DNA from 4 places in the Solibacillus sp. FSL W8-0372 genome. Region 4 is predicted to be linked to each of the others. Evidence: riboswitches for the same ligand, from Rfam matches in the RefSeq annotation. Region 4 holds a riboswitch; each other region holds the start of a gene.
What was found. A riboswitch is a leader RNA that binds a small molecule or an ion and turns the genes downstream of it on or off. The one in region 4 is predicted to bind thiamine pyrophosphate.

Region 1 (3,874 bases), 900 kb from region 4:
CCCTGAACTTGAAAAATAACCTGCTCTACTGTTCTGACGTCTCTAAAGTCTAAACAATCCGCAACAACTCGATTTACAATTACATTCCCAACATATAACATCCCTTGCTTGCCTTCACCTTCAGCCTCAGCTCGCATCATTCTTGCCATCAAATCGACATCTGCATCGCGGTACTTAACTCTTGGCATTTTTTCACCTCACATTTATAGTATGAAAAAGTTTGCTACGTTGCGCATATCTTAATTAGTTTTGTATAAAAATTATTTCAAAAAGTGCTCTTATTCATTTATGACTTTTTCTCTCGCATTAATAGAGCATTAAGTTCATAAATTAGTATATAGAAAAAGGAGGACCGACAATTCAAATTCATGTTGTACAGCCAGGAGAATCGCTATGGGGAATTGCGCAAGCTTATGGAACGACGATACAGAACATTGTGGAAGCCAATCAAATTCCCGATCCTAATCGCTTAGTTGTAGGGCAAGCGCTTGTGGTTCCAGTAAATGGTCAATATTATATTGTTCAACCAGGGGATAGCCTATGGTCAATAGGACAACGCTTTAATGTGAATTATATGACACTTGCACAAGTCAATGGTTTGTCTTCAAATGCGGTATTAATGATTGGAACACGTTTATATATTCCTCCCGCTGCGAAAACATCTGCTGAAATTTTTGCTTATGTTGAACCAAGAGGCAACGAAGTAAGTGAACTACTAGTAAATCAAGTGCGTGAAACGAGTCCCTATTTAACGTATTTAGCTCTATTCAGCTATGAAGCAGGACGGGATGGTTCATTAAAGGCGCCAGTAATTGAACCACTACCTAGTTTGGCCGCAGAAAATAATGCGAGTATTGCAATGGCGATAACGAATCTAGAAGATTATCAGTTCAGTAGTGAGCTAGCACGTGATATTTTTCAAAGTAAAGCAGTACAAAACTTACTTTTTGACAATATTATTGCAGAAGCAAAAAGAATTGGGAATGTTTCGGATATCCATTTTGATTTTGAGAGAATACCAGGTGACCAAAGGGAAGCCTATAATAATTTCTTGAGAAGCGCGGTAGAGCGTATGCATGCTGAAGGTTATACAGTCTCCACGGCACTGGCACCAAAATCGAGTGCGAATCAGCCAGGGGAATGGACGGTAGGTCATGATTATAGAGCTCACGGGGAAATAGTAGATTTTGTTATGCTAATGACATATGAGTGGGGGTATTCTGCAGGCCCACCTCTGGCTGTCTCCCCGCTCCCTCAAGTGGAACAAGTAGTTCAATATGCTTTAACGGAAATTCCGGCAAATAAAATTTTACTTGGGCAAAATTTGTATGGGTATGATTGGACGTTACCCTTTGTGCAAGGGGGCGAATATGCAGAAGCATTAAGTCCACAACGTGCAATAGAAATAGCCAAACGTTATAATGCAGCCATTCAATATGACTATACCGCACAGGCACCTTACTTTAACTATTATGATGAGCAAGGACGTTCACATATTGTCTGGTTTGAAGATGCACGTTCCATCCAGGCAAAATTTAATTTAGTAAAAAGACTAAATTTACGGGGTGTCGGTTACTGGAAACTTGGTTTACCGTTCCCCCAAAACTGGCAACTTATCGGTTCAAACTTTAATGTCGTTAAGAAATAAAATAGGATTAAATAAAAACTCAGATGAATTAGTATATAGCTCATCTGAGTCTTTATAAGTGATGTGGCAATTTACAATCGTACTTCGCATTAGAAAGTATATTATGAATCTAAAATTTTTCCATTTACTTGCTATGTAAATTTTATTCTGATACACTCGACGTAATTAAATGCATTTGCAGGGGGACACACTTGTGTTGAGAAGGTTAAAACCTGACCCTTAGAACCTGACCGTTAATACGGACGTAGGGAGCAAAGTACAATTATACATATGTACTTACTAAGACCCCGCGTATTTTACGTGGGGTCTTTCTTTTGCAGTGTCACTTAATAATATTTTTATTAGGAGTGGTAAAAATGATTGCATGTACTATAGCAGGATCCGATAGTGGGGGCGGGGCTGGCATCCAAGCTGATTTAAAAACCTTTCAAGAGCTTCGTGTATTCGGTACATCAGTGATTACAGCTTTAACGGCTCAAAATACAAAAGGGGTGCATGGAATCTATCCGGCTACTGCTGATTTTGTAAAGGATCAATTAAATGCAGTAATCGATGATTTTGATCTGAAAGCTGTTAAAACAGGTATGCTGTTTAATGCAGAAATCGTAGAAACAATTGTCTCGGTATTGAAAGCTAAAGAAATACCACTTATTGTAGATCCAGTGATGATTGCAAAAGGCGGTGCTAGCTTACTGAAAGAGCAAGCAACAATAGCTTTAAAGGAAAAACTACTTCCGGTTGCTACGGTTTGTACACCGAATATACCCGAAGCAGAAGTATTGACCGGGCTTACGATCAAAACCGAAGAGGAAATTAAGCTTGCAGGGGAATATTTATTAAATTTAGGTATGCAATGTGTAGTGATAAAAGGTGGTCATTTAGCGGATAATCATGCGATTGATACGGTGTTTATTCGAGGAGAAAAGCCTTTTAAAATGAAAACAGAAAGACTGAAAACAATTCATACGCATGGAACAGGATGTACATTTTCAGCAGCAATTACCGCAGAAATTGCCAAGGGGAAACCATTAAAAACAGCGATCATTGAAGCAAAAAAGTTTGTCCAATTAGCAATTCGTTATCCACTGAATATTGGTCATGGATATGGTCCAACAAACCATTTTGCCTACCAGGAGCACCGAGGAATTTGCGATGTGCAAGTAATTTAATTAATTTATTGAGTAAATTGTACTCGTTTCTTGAAGTGAATAACTTGTGGCATTTTTTTAACTCTCAAAAAGTACTACTTGCCTAGATATAGTAATGTATCAATTTACTCTTTTCTACTATTCTGTCAATTTAGTATGATGGACTTGTTGAACAATTTAGATAATAGGAGTGAAAAAAATGTGGAAAAAACTTTCTGCTTCGGCCCTTACATTAACACTTTTAACTAGTGGAATGGCTGGAGTATCAGCGGCATCTACTTCCAACGAGGAAGAAATGACACGCGGAGATTTTGTGAAGGCAGTCATTGATGCATTAGGTGTTGAAGTAGGTTCTGGACAATCCGTTAAATTCAAGGACGTACCCGATTCACTAAAGCCATATATTGAAAAGGCTGTGGAACTAAAGTTAATTAAAGGTAAAACACCGACACAATTTGCACCAAATGAAAAATTGACACGCACACATGCCTTCCTTATTGCAGCTAGGGGTATACAGGATGAAAAACAATACTCCGAAAATGTATTAAATCAATTTAAAGATGCGAATAAAATTGGATCTGGGAATCGTCAAGAGATGGCAAAGGCAGTAGAGTTAGGCTTATTAACAGGCTATGAAGACGGGACGATCAAACCGAATGAGTTTGTCACGAAAGTGCAAATGCAAAAGATTCTGCAGCGGTTTTTAGCGGAATATAACCCAGTTGAAGCAAATACGACTGTGGCATTGCGCATTTTGGGTACGACGGATATTCATACTAATATTATGAACTATGATTATTACAAAGATGCGCCAACGAATAGTTTAGGTCTGGCAAAAACCGCGCTGCTCATCGAAAAAGCCCGTGAGGAAAACCCGAATACGGTATTATTTGATAATGGTGATGCCATTCAAGGAACGCCTCTAGGCTCTTACATTCAATCCGTGAAAAAATTAAAAGAAGGAGAAGTCCATCCTTCTATTGCATCAATGATTGCGCTAGATTATGATGCAGCGACTTATGGCAATCATGAATTTAATTACGGTTTAGAATTTATTGATGAAGTAACAGATGATGCA
Region 2 (3,874 bases), 1.7 Mb from region 4:
GTAATCACCTTTCCGTCTTCCCCAATTCCGCAATCAGGTTTTGTTGGGGTTTCATGCAACGGTCCTACACCAAAATAATCAAGTTGAGAGACATCCTCTGTTTTAATATAGTCAAATAATTGATCAGCTCGAGCAGATAAACCTATAATGAGGTCTTCCCCTAAATATTCCCGACAAACGTTCACTGGAATATCTTTTTGGCCTACATGAATGCCATCCACTTTAATCCCCTGTGATTTAGCCGCTAAAACAACATCAAGACGGTCATTTACTAGGAGTGCAACCTCATCGGATTTTCCAGCCTCTTCAATGACCTCTGCTGCTTGCCGTGTTAATTGAATCAATTCTCTTGCAGAAGCAACTTTGGAACGTATTTGGATGCAAGTAAAGCCCGCACTTACTGCCTCTTTAATAATCGTTGCGACTGGACGGCCTTTTGTATTTTCAGGACCTATAACTAAATAGGCTGAAATATCAAGCTTTTTGATATTACCCATATTACCCTCCTAAAATATCATTTATTTTATCTATTTTTGTATTAATCGTATTCGTATATCCCGGACGGATATCAGCTTTTAACACCACTTCTGTTCGAATTCCTTTTTCTGCAAGTATAAAAGTCGCTTCTTTTACTACTTTCATCACTTCATCCCATTCTCCCTCAATTTCTGTAAACATTGATGTAGTTCGACTCGGTAACCCCGAATCTCGAATGACTTTCACAACCTCGGCGATTTCCTGTCCCAATTCATCCCCTACACCAAAAGGCGCAATTGCTACTGCTATTAATGTATTCATAAATTAACCTCCTCCAAATCAAATGAGTTGTTTGCAATTTCTTCTGCTGTTGCTTTATATAATTCATCCAAAAACTGCGCTTGGAAACTTCCTGGACCATCTCCTTTTAACTCAGCGCGTTTTCCAGCTACATTGTATACTGCACTAGCAGTGAGTGCTGCAATAAACGGGGTGGTCACCGTTGCATACACAGCGGCAACTCCGCCTAACGAGCAACCAGCTCCGGTAATCTTCTCCATAAAATGAGAGCCCCCATAAGAGATAGCTATAATAGAGCCATCTGTTATTAAATCCGTTTCTCCTGATACAGCAACTGCACCACCCGTCCACTTTGCAAGAGCAATCGCTGCTCTTTTAGCCTCATGTACAGAATCTGTAGCATCCACACCTCGTACCCTTGATTCCTCTGCTCCTCCATCTAATGCCCATAAACCTGCCAATGCTATAATTTCTGATGCATTTCCTCTAATAATGGTCGGTTTAAATGCCTTAAATTTCTGTAGCAGATCTGTCCTTAGTGAACCAATGCCTACAGCGACAGGGTCCAATACCCATGGTTTTCCTGTTTCATGCAATATCTTTGCTACATGAGGTAATGTCTCTTCATAAATGGGTAATAGCGTACCCACATTTATATAGGTTGCTCCCCCTGCCTTAGCCAAAAATTCTGCTTCATCTGGTAAATACACCATAGCGGCAGAACCTCCAACAGCAAGCTGTGCATTTGCAACGAAATTAATCGTGACAGTGTTTGTAATGGAACCTGCCATCGGATTCCCTTTCTTTACTGTTTCTACAGCCTGGATAATTCTATTTTGCATCTCCTGCTTAGTAGCCATTTCCATCACCTTTCCATAATCATTCTTCATATGAACGAATAGATTCACTAGACGGGTCTTACAAGTAGAAATTCACTTAGCCTAAACAAAAAAGTGCTCTCCCTAAATAAATGGGAAAGCACAATTCAAATTATTGCTTATAAATATAATGAATCGCTTCCCTACACCAGTGTTAACTGACAGGTTCAAAGAGTCAGGTTTTAACCTTCTCAACTCCAAAGAGTCCCCCCGCAATATATGCTATTTTGTTTGTTCCTTCATATTATCAACAGGTATGTTGAATGTCAAATTCATACATTTTGATCGCTCGTTCATTCTAAGCTACATCCACATTTTAAAGGTTCAATAATACATCGAATTAAAGTATGAATTGCATATTATTTGGAAAAAATAAAACAATAAACTTATTACATCATTTGAACAGGAGTTAAGAAAATGGTCCAATCTTCAAATGAAAAAAACAATAGTCGCCAATATCTCGATGGCCAATTAGATGAAAATATTGCAGTAATAAAAAAAATACTTGGAAATTCTGCAGATCTTATTATCCGAAAAAGCAGAATTGGCCGGTTGAACCATCCTTTTGCTTTAATTTATATAAAAGGGCTTATAAACGAGGATTTATTAAATAAAAATATATTAAAAATTCTTGAATTAAACAGAAAACATATTCACTCGAATTTGTTTGATCATGTCTATGAAGAAATACTTGCCATTGCTGAAATCAACAGATCAAAGGAAATGAAGCAGGTAATTAAGACGCTTTTAGCCGGCGATACAGTTTTCTTACTGGAAGGTGAAAGTGAAGCCGCTCTTATCGGAACGAGCGGAATGGAATATCGCGCGCTTGAGGAACCGCAATCTGAATCAGTAATTCGAGGGTCCAGAGTAGGGTTTATAGAGAATTTTAAAATTAACCTCTCGCTCATTCGCCAGGAAATCAAAGACCCCAATCTTCGAGTCGATATGATGGAAGTTGGCACACATTCCAACCAGAAAATTGCCATTTGTTATATTGATGGAGTTGTAAGAGAAGACCTTTTACAGGAAGTTTTGCGTCGCGTTAAAACAATTGATATTGATTTCGCACCGGATTCTGGATTTATTGAACAGTGGATTGAAGATAATCTTCTGTCACCCTTTCCACAAATTTTAGATACAGAAAGACCGGATAGGGTGGCTTTCAATATATTGAGAGGTAAAATAGCCATTATTGTTGAAGGGTCACCCTTTGCTCTCTTAATGCCTATCACTTTCGGGGATTCATTAAAGTCAATAGAAGACTATAACCAACGTTGGTTAATAAGTTCATTATTACGATTATTGCGCTTATTCTCTTTCTACATGACTATATTTTTACCAGCCCTATATGTTGCATTAATTTCATACCATCCAGAATTAATTCCGGCTCAGCTATTATTTACGATAACTGCCGCTAGGGAAGGGATTCCATTTCCGTCCTTAATTGAAGCTTTAATCCTCGTCTTTTTTTATGAAGTATTGCAGGAGGCTGGAACAAGACTCCCCTATAAAATCAGTCAAACAATTGGGATTGTAGGCGGTATAGTTATTGGTCAACTTGCCGTTATGGCGGGGATTGTAACTCCCATCATGGTTATAGTTATTTCTCTAACAGCTATTTGTGCATTCACAATACCCAATTACAGCTTTGCGATTGGCTTGCGAATAGTTCGTCTCGCTACTATATTTGCTGCTGCAACTTTAGGACTATACGGAATTATTTTAGTATTTATTATGATTTATGTTCATCTTGCCAACTTAAAAAGTATTGGTGTTCCATATACACAATCTTTTTCTCCCGGCAACTTATGGACCCTTGAAAATATTGTCGTAAGGGCTCCGATTACAGTATTGTCAAAACGCTCATTTCAGCCATTCCTGAAATCGAATAGAAAAAAGAAAGACGGAGGATCAGTGAAGTAATGAAACTTTATAAAAACAATGAATCGATTCAAGATAAAGACATTATGTTTGCTGTTGCTTCGAATACGATTAGTATTACAATTCTATTTTTGCCTCGGTATATAACCGAACATACTGTATCTTCTGATGGCTGGATGGCAATTTTATTCGGTGGGTTGATCGCGATTCTTTTAGGATGGATTTTAGCAAAAATAGCGGTATCCTTCCCAAATGAACCCTTTTTCTCTTTTGCTTCCTATTTAGTATCAAAGCCAGTGGCAGTCATACTATGCTTTATTTTTGTTTTTCAATAT
Region 3 (3,874 bases), 1.7 Mb from region 4:
AACGGAAAAGAAAAAGTTGGAACAGCTATTGCAAAACAAAGAAGTGCTTCAAGGTCGGATTGAAAAAGGGCAGCAATATGTATCGGAAATTGATCAACAATATGCACAAGAGAAGGGGAAGCTTGAGCAAAGTGAAAAGTCTTTACTGCCGCAATTTTCAACTGTTCAACAAGTTACAGAAGCATTGACGAGCCTCCAGCAAAAGTATCGTCATTTGAAAAGTACAATACAAAAAGCGTTGGAAGCATTGCAAAATATCCAATTAGAAGAAAATTCTTGTGAAGTTAATTATCATCATGCAATGAACAATTTAACTGACAAACAACAGGAAAATAAAATAGCGCAAGCTTCATTTGAGTCTGTACTCATACAAGAAGGCTTCCATTTAGAAGCATATAAGCAAGCACTACTGCCACTGCATGTTCAACAGCAAATTCAGGAAACTTTAGATAACTATAAGCAAAGTTTTCATACTTTAACAGTGCAAATTGCAGAAGAACAACAAATGCTAGAGGGAAAAGAATTGGTGGATTTAAAAGCTTTCGAGCAACAAATTACGCTTCTTACAGAGCAAGTAGAAGCACAATATTCAGAAATGAAGTTAGTTCAATCTTACACATTACAGTGTGAGGAAACTTTAGAGAAGCTTGAAAAATCAGCTCGACAAATAGAAGAATATAAAGAAAAATTAATGCAAGTTGAACATGTTTATGATTTAATTCGTGGACAAAATGAAGCGAAAATTTCTTTTGAGCGATTTGCGCAAATAGGCTATTTAGAAAAAGTAACACATGCCGCAAATGAGAGACTTCGAGTGTTATCAAATGGTCAATACTTTTTAAAGTCAACGGGTCGCAAGGAAGGAAATGCTCAAAGCGGGTTAAGTATTGATGTATATGATAGTAATACAGGGCAAACACGCGATGTAAAAACATTGTCCGGCGGTGAGAAGTTCAATGCATCACTTTCGTTAGCATTAGGAATGGCGGATGTTATCCAAAGTGTTCAAGGCAGTGTGCATATTGATACGATGTTCATCGATGAAGGCTTCGGTACATTGGATGAAGAGGCGTTGCGCCGAGCTATCGATATTTTAATCGACCTACAGCAGACAGGACGACTAATTGGGGTAATTTCACATGTTGCCGAACTTAAAGCAGCTATGCCGGCCATTTTACAAGTACAAAAGTTAAAAGAAGGCTATAGTAAAACGGAAATTATTATTAAATAAAATTTTTCAAAAAAAGACATTTCACTCGAATGATAGGGTGAAATGTCTTTTTTACGTTAGCGTTTTGTAGCTCGGCGTGTAGTAGTTACGGGTTGTGGAGTAGATTTTTTATCCATCATTTTCTTTATAATTGGATAAAGTATTGGACCATACTTAATTGCTGTTTTAACAAGTTTGTTAATTTTCATAAGTGTTCACTCCTTAACGAATATCATTTCGTATAAGAAATATACCCAATTATGAAGCTTTCATAAACATTAACGTAGAACTTTAATAGCTTTCACTAAATTCCAAATCCCTACTATTGAAAACATAATAACTAAAACTACAATGGCAATAAAATGTGAACTGACAAAGAAATCTTGCATAGTCAACGTTTCATGCGTTAAAAAAAGTGAAACGAAAAAGTAAATAATATACAAAATACCAAAAGCAATCGGGATAAACTGTGTTATAAAAGCCTTTTTGGAGTGCGCCCTTACAAAATCATCTTTTGAAACTATATATATAATAAATGGCAAGATAGATGGTGCAAAATAAAAGCTTAAATAGCTTAAAGCACTCAAACCTTTTGATTGATTCATTTCATTCACTCCTTTGTTTGTATACGCTTCTGTCTGGAATTTAGTTTCAAAAAAATCGTTTGTTGAAAGTTGGAAAATTATTCGATACAATAAGTTTGTTCAAACAATAATTATTTAGATGTACCACAAGGGGAGCCGAGTAAGTCGGCTGAGATTGTGCACGTGATTGCACTGACTCTTTGAACCTGTAAGTTAGTACTTGCGTAGGGATGTGGATAGAATCCGACTGTTTAAACGATAGTCAGGCTTTTGTCCTGAGTATCGTTTTTTATTTTTTATAAATGGTTCTATTCCTTCTTCACTTCTGCTACATCGGAAAAAGAAAGGAGCATTGTTATGGACAAAAAGAGATTATTAATGATGGTGGAAATAGCGATTTTCGCTGCCGTCGGACTGGTGTTGGATCAAATATCATTTAAAATGTGGGCGCAAGGTGGTTCGATCAGCTTTGTAATGGTTCCTATTATTTTAATGGCAATTCGTTGGGGAGTAACAGCAGGTCTTGCAACAGGTCTACTGATCGGCATAATGCAAATGATGTTTGGCGCGTATATTGTTCACTGGCTTCAGGCAATTCTGGATTATGGTCTCGCTTTTACTGTAGTAGGTTTAGCGGCAGTTATAAGAAAGCCTTTACTGCAAGCAACACAGTCACTTCATAAAACAAAGATGGCACTCTATATTATAATAGGTACGTTATTAGGTGGAGCTTTACGATTTGTTTGCCACTTACTTGCCGGAGTGGTCTTCTTTAAGGAATTTGCAGGCGACGATAATGTGTGGACATATTCAATTCTCTACAACGGTTCCTACATGCTGCCAGCAACAATTATTACAGCCATTATTGCCGTCCTATTATTCACGTCTGCACCACGTTTATTGCAAAAAGTACAATAAATTAAATTATTATAATAGAACTAGGTTTGCAGTGCGGATTTCCACACTTCAAATCTAGTTTGTTTTTTTATCAATGTACATTAATCTATAAATCATTTTTGCACATAATTCCTGTATTTAAACACATCATTTAAAAAAACAATGAACACTTACAACCGATTTTAAGTATGTTATAGTTAAGGGTAGACATTGTTTAAGAGGAAGGAAGTTACACATGATTGTTACAACACAAGAAGAAATCCAGGCTTTTAAAAAAATAGGACGCATTTGTGCTGAAATTCGTGAAGCGATGAAAGCTGCGACAGTACCTGGCGTGACAACAAAAGAATTGGATGAAATTGCAGGACGGATGTTTGCTGATGCTGGCGCTGTTTCAGGTCCAAAAGGTGAATATGACTTCCCGGGCTATACTTGCATTTCGGTGAATCATGAAGTGGCACATGGTATTCCAGGTAATAAAGTGATTCAAGAAGGAGATATCGTTAATATCGACGTATCAGGTTCTTTAGATGGATATTTTGCAGATACAGGAATTTCCTTTGTTGTTGGAGAAGGCTATGAAGATAAGGAAAAACTTTGTGCTGTAGCAAAATCTGCATTTGAACGTGCAATGACAAAAGTTAAAGCAGGTTCAAAATTAAATCAAATTGGTAAGGCGGTTGAGCGTGAAGCGCGTGATCATGGCCTAACGGTAATTATGAACTTAACAGGTCATGGTTTAGGTAAATCATTGCATGAGGAGCCTAACCACGTATTAAATTATTATGATGCATGGGATACAACGATTATGAAAGAAGGGATGGTTTTAGCAGTAGAGCCATTCATTTCAGCAAAGGCAGAGCATATTGTTGAATCTGGAGATGGTTGGACATTTATTACTCCGGATAAATCGTTAGTTGCACAAATTGAACATTCGATTATCGTAACAAAAGACAAACCAATTATTTTAACAACATTAGAAGACTAATAAAAAACGTGGAAGCATATAGTGCGGCCACGTTTTTTACTTTTGTTCTATAGGGAGATTAAATTAACATAAAATAATCAAACGATTCAAATAAATCACAACAACAATTACCATTTCTAAACACTTTCAAGTAAAATATATATAATGATTCGCAATAGAGGGGGCCGTTGAATGAAGAAACTAAACGATTTGGAT
Region 4 (3,874 bases):
TTATTTCTAGGAACGATATAGTATTTATCATGAAAAATAGTGTGTTTTAAAAAAGTACTTCTCCCTTCCACAGCAATACATTCCCCTTTGACCGGTGTTATTTGCTGCTCTACACCTAGCAGCTGAAAAAAGGGATTACTCCAAACACCCGCAGCAATAACAACCCGTTTTGCTTTGAACATTCCTAGTGTTGTATCTATTTGAAAAGAATCCAACTGCTTTTGAATCTTTAACACCTTTGTATGTTCAAAAATGGATGCACCGTAAACTTGTGCCCCTTTAAAAAAGGCCTGACATACACGATACGGCAATACACTAACATCCTCTTCAATATAGGCAGCTCCTATTATATGCGGGGAAACATCGGGTTCTAGATTTCTTACTTCATTTGCCTCAAGCCATTTCACAGTGGGCAGTGTGAGTATTGCCCCTAATTCTTTCTTGTCATGTTCAGAAAAGGCCAGCTTTAAAATCCCTCCCTTTTTGCAGCCAATGTCAATGCCACTTAGCCCGTATAGTTCATCCTTTAACTCCGTATAGAGCGCCTGACTGTATCTCGCAAAAGTGAAGAAGTCCTTTCCATCGCCTTCATATTCCGAATGCGCTCCAAGCATACCCGCCGCTGCACTTGTCGCTTTTAGTCCAATTTGACTTTCCTCAAGCACGGCCACCTCGACTTGATTCTTTGCTAAATAATAAGCAATTGCACTTCCAATAATTCCTCCGCCAATTACGACTACGTCATAGCTTGTTTGCATCTTTAATGGCCTCCCTGTATTGGTTCGCTGCTGCAAACGGATGCGTTGCCGAAAAAATCCCGGACATAACCGCAATTCCATCTGCCTTAACATCTAGGAGTGCCTGGACTCGATCCACATGAATTCCACCAATCGCGAAGACGGGAATTTTTAAGTTCTTTTTCATTTCATTAATAGGAGAAAGACCGTTTGGAACCTTTCCTTTTTTGCTGTTTGTTTCAAAGCAATGTCCATAAAGAACATAATCAGCCCCTTGCCGCTCTGCCTCTATTGCGCCCGCACAATCATGAACCGATCTACCTACTCGAAGTTGTGGATATTGATGTTTAACCTGTTGTACCGATAAGCCTCTCTCCGGTAAATGAATTATTTGAATACCGTTGCTCACCGCAATATCCAAATGACCATTTACGATAATTTTGTCTTTCGGGACAGCTCCCTCTTCCAAATATTCAAGTAGAGTTATCACTTCTTTTATTGTTTTTGTCTTTTCACGTATTTGTATATAATCCACGCTTTGCTGTATCTGAATAATTTTTTGCGCTAATGCTAAAATCGGCTGACAATCATCTGTTACTGCCATTAACTTCATACAACAATGACCTTATAAAATCGTAGCATGCTCATTCATGTACACTTCCTGTTGCCAATCCTGACAAGTCCAGGACATTTCCCAAAACTGCCACTCATAATAGCAACTGCGCTTGAAATGGGCTGTCAATTCACGTTCATTATTTCCTGGCATCTGTGCAAATCGATTCATCATTTCCTTTTGTTTTTCAATTGTTTCCTCCATCTCAGTGGAGGCATATAGATCAATCCACTGCTGATACAACTTAACACCCGGTGTTGCTTTTCGTAATGCGCCTCCGATTTCCTGATATAACCACGGACAAGGTAGTATCGCAGCGTATGCGTCGGCAATCGACCCTGTATAAAATGCTTGATACATATGACTAACATAATTGTACGCTGCAGGTGCTGGTTGGAAATTTCTGATTTCTTCAGGTGTAACATGCAACTCTTTGAAAGTCGAACGGTGTAGTTCTAACTCTGCTTCCCGTATAAAGTTCGCGGTTTCCAGGAAATAAGCTACATCTTCATCTTCATTAGCTTTTGCCGCCAGCATTGCAAGTAGTTTCATATAATGCTTTAAATAATAGGCGTCCTGCAGCATATAAAATTTAAACTTTTCCAGCTCCAATGTTCCATCAGCAATACCTTGTACAAATGGATGCTTCAAACTGGCCTCCCAATAATATTCCGTTTGCTTTCTTACTTCTCCACAAAAATCCATCCTATTTCCTCCTTAGAGGCGTAAGCAAAAAAGGCACCTCTACAAAAAGTAGAGATGCCTAAAAAAGTGCATACGTACGCACTTATTGCTCCCTACGCCAGTATTAACTGTCAGGTTCTAAGGGTCAGGTTTTAACCTTCTCAACACAAATGTGTCCCCCCGCAATTAAAAAATTTGCAAAAGAAAAGCTCTCCAAAAAGATGGAGAGCGCCACGTACGATTATTAGCTTGTACATTTTGCTCCCTACGCCCGTGTTAACGGATCAGGTTCTAAGGGTCAGGTTTTACCTTCTCAACACTTACGTGTCCCCCTGCAAATTCATTTAATTACTACTAGTCTACTGATAATTCTGAATAAATGCAACGGTAATTTAAATTTTTTCCTACTGCCTACCATTTTCTCGCTTCATTCGCTACGTATAGTGCGACAGTTTTATTTTGCTTCCAAACATTGTTCCAGCGTTTTAGTGGCACCGAGGCTTCACCGGCATATGGTGCAATTTCAACCGTCATCGCAGGTCGGTCTTTAACTTTTGTGAAGTAGTCCTCAGAAGCTGCGATTGGTTCGTTTTTTGTTGTTACGGGCATCATTTTATAGCCTGTAATTGAGGAAACTCCCTTTACTAGCTTTTTCGTGCGTTCAAAATGGCTCTTCGCTCGACTCCAATATATAATTTGACCGGAAGAATGATAGGATACATAGGCTAAATGATTGCCGCGATCAATCAGTCTTTTCATTGCAAGTGCTTCAGGCTCTGTATTCGGCGCTTTACCTTTATATTCTTTAAACGAAGGCTTTGTCATTTTTATTAATTGCCAGTTCACATTGAATTGACGATTTAAATCGACACCATTTATATTTGCTTTCCAACGATTAAAATTTGAGCTCCCATTCATCGCTCTTAACTTGGCCATAGGTGTTTTCACTTTTCCACCTTGTGAAAGTGTTACACCATCTGGGTTAACCATTGGTACAAATACAATACTTACTTCACTTAATATCGTTTTCACATCATATTTTTCTATCTTAGTGCCATTCAAGTAAGCCTTTAAATATGTATCAATCATTTCCATCAGCACATTGGTCGTCATATGTTCCCGACCATGGAAAGCTGCATCGAATAAAACTTCCTTTTTACCAGTTCCAAGCTTTATGGAATAGAGAGAACGCCCCTCAACAGATTGTCCGATTTCCTGTAAATTCGTAAGTGAAGGATACATTAGTGATATTAGCTTTAACTTTGAGGCTACTTCATCGAATGTTAAAACTTTCGAACCGTCGACTAATTGATCATAGTGGACATCGGTTAAAGTAAGAAAAGCGGTTTTAGACGAATTTTTTACGATACCTTGCTTATCATGTATCCCGGTTAATAAAAGCTTCTCCCCTTTTGCTACTTTTTTTATAACAGTCCCATTTTTATCCTTCAGTTCTATATTCTTTTTTGCGATTACTTGTACCGGATATTTTCCAAGGTCAACCTTTTCTGTAGCAGCATTTGTAGTCATTGGATGAATAATGGCTGCAGCAAAAAATATTAAACTAAAAAGCAATATTTTTCTCATAAAATTCCTCCCACTTAGGTGTATAAAACTTAACTTCTATACCCTTTACTGTACAATAAAAAACGGCCTATAAGAATATTATTCCTACAGGCCGCCCATATTAATTGTCTTTTACATCTTTACGATTTTTCTTCAGCATTCTTGATAATACTTCATATACAATCGGAACGATGATTAAAGTTAATACTGTTGATGATAATAAACCACCAATTACTGTTACAGCCAAGTCCTGAGAAATCAGACCGCCGCCAGC

Region 1: another riboswitch for thiamine pyrophosphate. It lies ahead of thiD (bifunctional hydroxymethylpyrimidine kinase/phosphomethylpyrimidine kinase); the one in region 4 lies ahead of tenA (thiaminase II).
Region 2: another riboswitch for thiamine pyrophosphate. It lies ahead of thiM (hydroxyethylthiazole kinase); the one in region 4 lies ahead of tenA (thiaminase II).
Region 3: another riboswitch for thiamine pyrophosphate. It lies ahead of thiT (energy-coupled thiamine transporter ThiT); the one in region 4 lies ahead of tenA (thiaminase II).

What each region holds. Positions count from the first base shown of each region.
Region 1 covers NZ_CP150204.1:2,635,423-2,639,296, reverse strand. The annotation lists gene MKY13_RS13405 (cell wall hydrolase) at 1-188, opposite strand, end outside; gene MKY13_RS13400 (glycoside hydrolase family 18 protein) at 359-1,648, shown strand; TPP riboswitch at 1,818-1,916, shown strand; gene thiD (bifunctional hydroxymethylpyrimidine kinase/phosphomethylpyrimidine kinase) at 2,005-2,817, shown strand; gene MKY13_RS13390 (bifunctional 2',3'-cyclic-nucleotide 2'-phosphodiesterase/3'-nucleotidase) at 2,996-3,874, shown strand, end outside.
Region 2 covers NZ_CP150204.1:3,457,461-3,461,334, forward strand. The annotation lists gene MKY13_RS17735 (thiamine phosphate synthase) at 1-497, opposite strand, end outside; gene MKY13_RS17740 (thiamine-binding protein) at 499-798, opposite strand; gene thiM (hydroxyethylthiazole kinase) at 795-1,637, opposite strand; TPP riboswitch at 1,778-1,877, opposite strand; gene MKY13_RS17750 (spore germination protein) at 2,073-3,581, shown strand; gene MKY13_RS17755 (endospore germination permease) at 3,581-3,874, shown strand, end outside.
Region 3 covers NZ_CP150204.1:3,406,429-3,410,302, reverse strand. The annotation lists gene MKY13_RS17535 (SMC family ATPase) at 1-1,231, shown strand, start outside; gene MKY13_RS17530 (hypothetical protein) at 1,288-1,419, opposite strand; gene MKY13_RS17525 (DUF4870 domain-containing protein) at 1,489-1,815, opposite strand; TPP riboswitch at 1,934-2,042, shown strand; gene thiT (energy-coupled thiamine transporter ThiT) at 2,152-2,712, shown strand; gene map (type I methionyl aminopeptidase) at 2,927-3,679, shown strand; gene MKY13_RS17510 (polyphosphate kinase) at 3,851-3,874, shown strand, end outside.
Region 4 covers NZ_CP150204.1:1,731,563-1,735,436, reverse strand. The annotation lists gene thiO (glycine oxidase ThiO) at 1-758, opposite strand, end outside; gene MKY13_RS08530 (thiamine phosphate synthase) at 742-1,350, opposite strand; gene tenA (thiaminase II) at 1,363-2,055, opposite strand; TPP riboswitch at 2,128-2,226, opposite strand; TPP riboswitch at 2,280-2,378, opposite strand; gene MKY13_RS08520 (M14 family zinc carboxypeptidase) at 2,446-3,621, opposite strand; gene MKY13_RS08515 (efflux RND transporter permease subunit) at 3,722-3,874, opposite strand, start outside.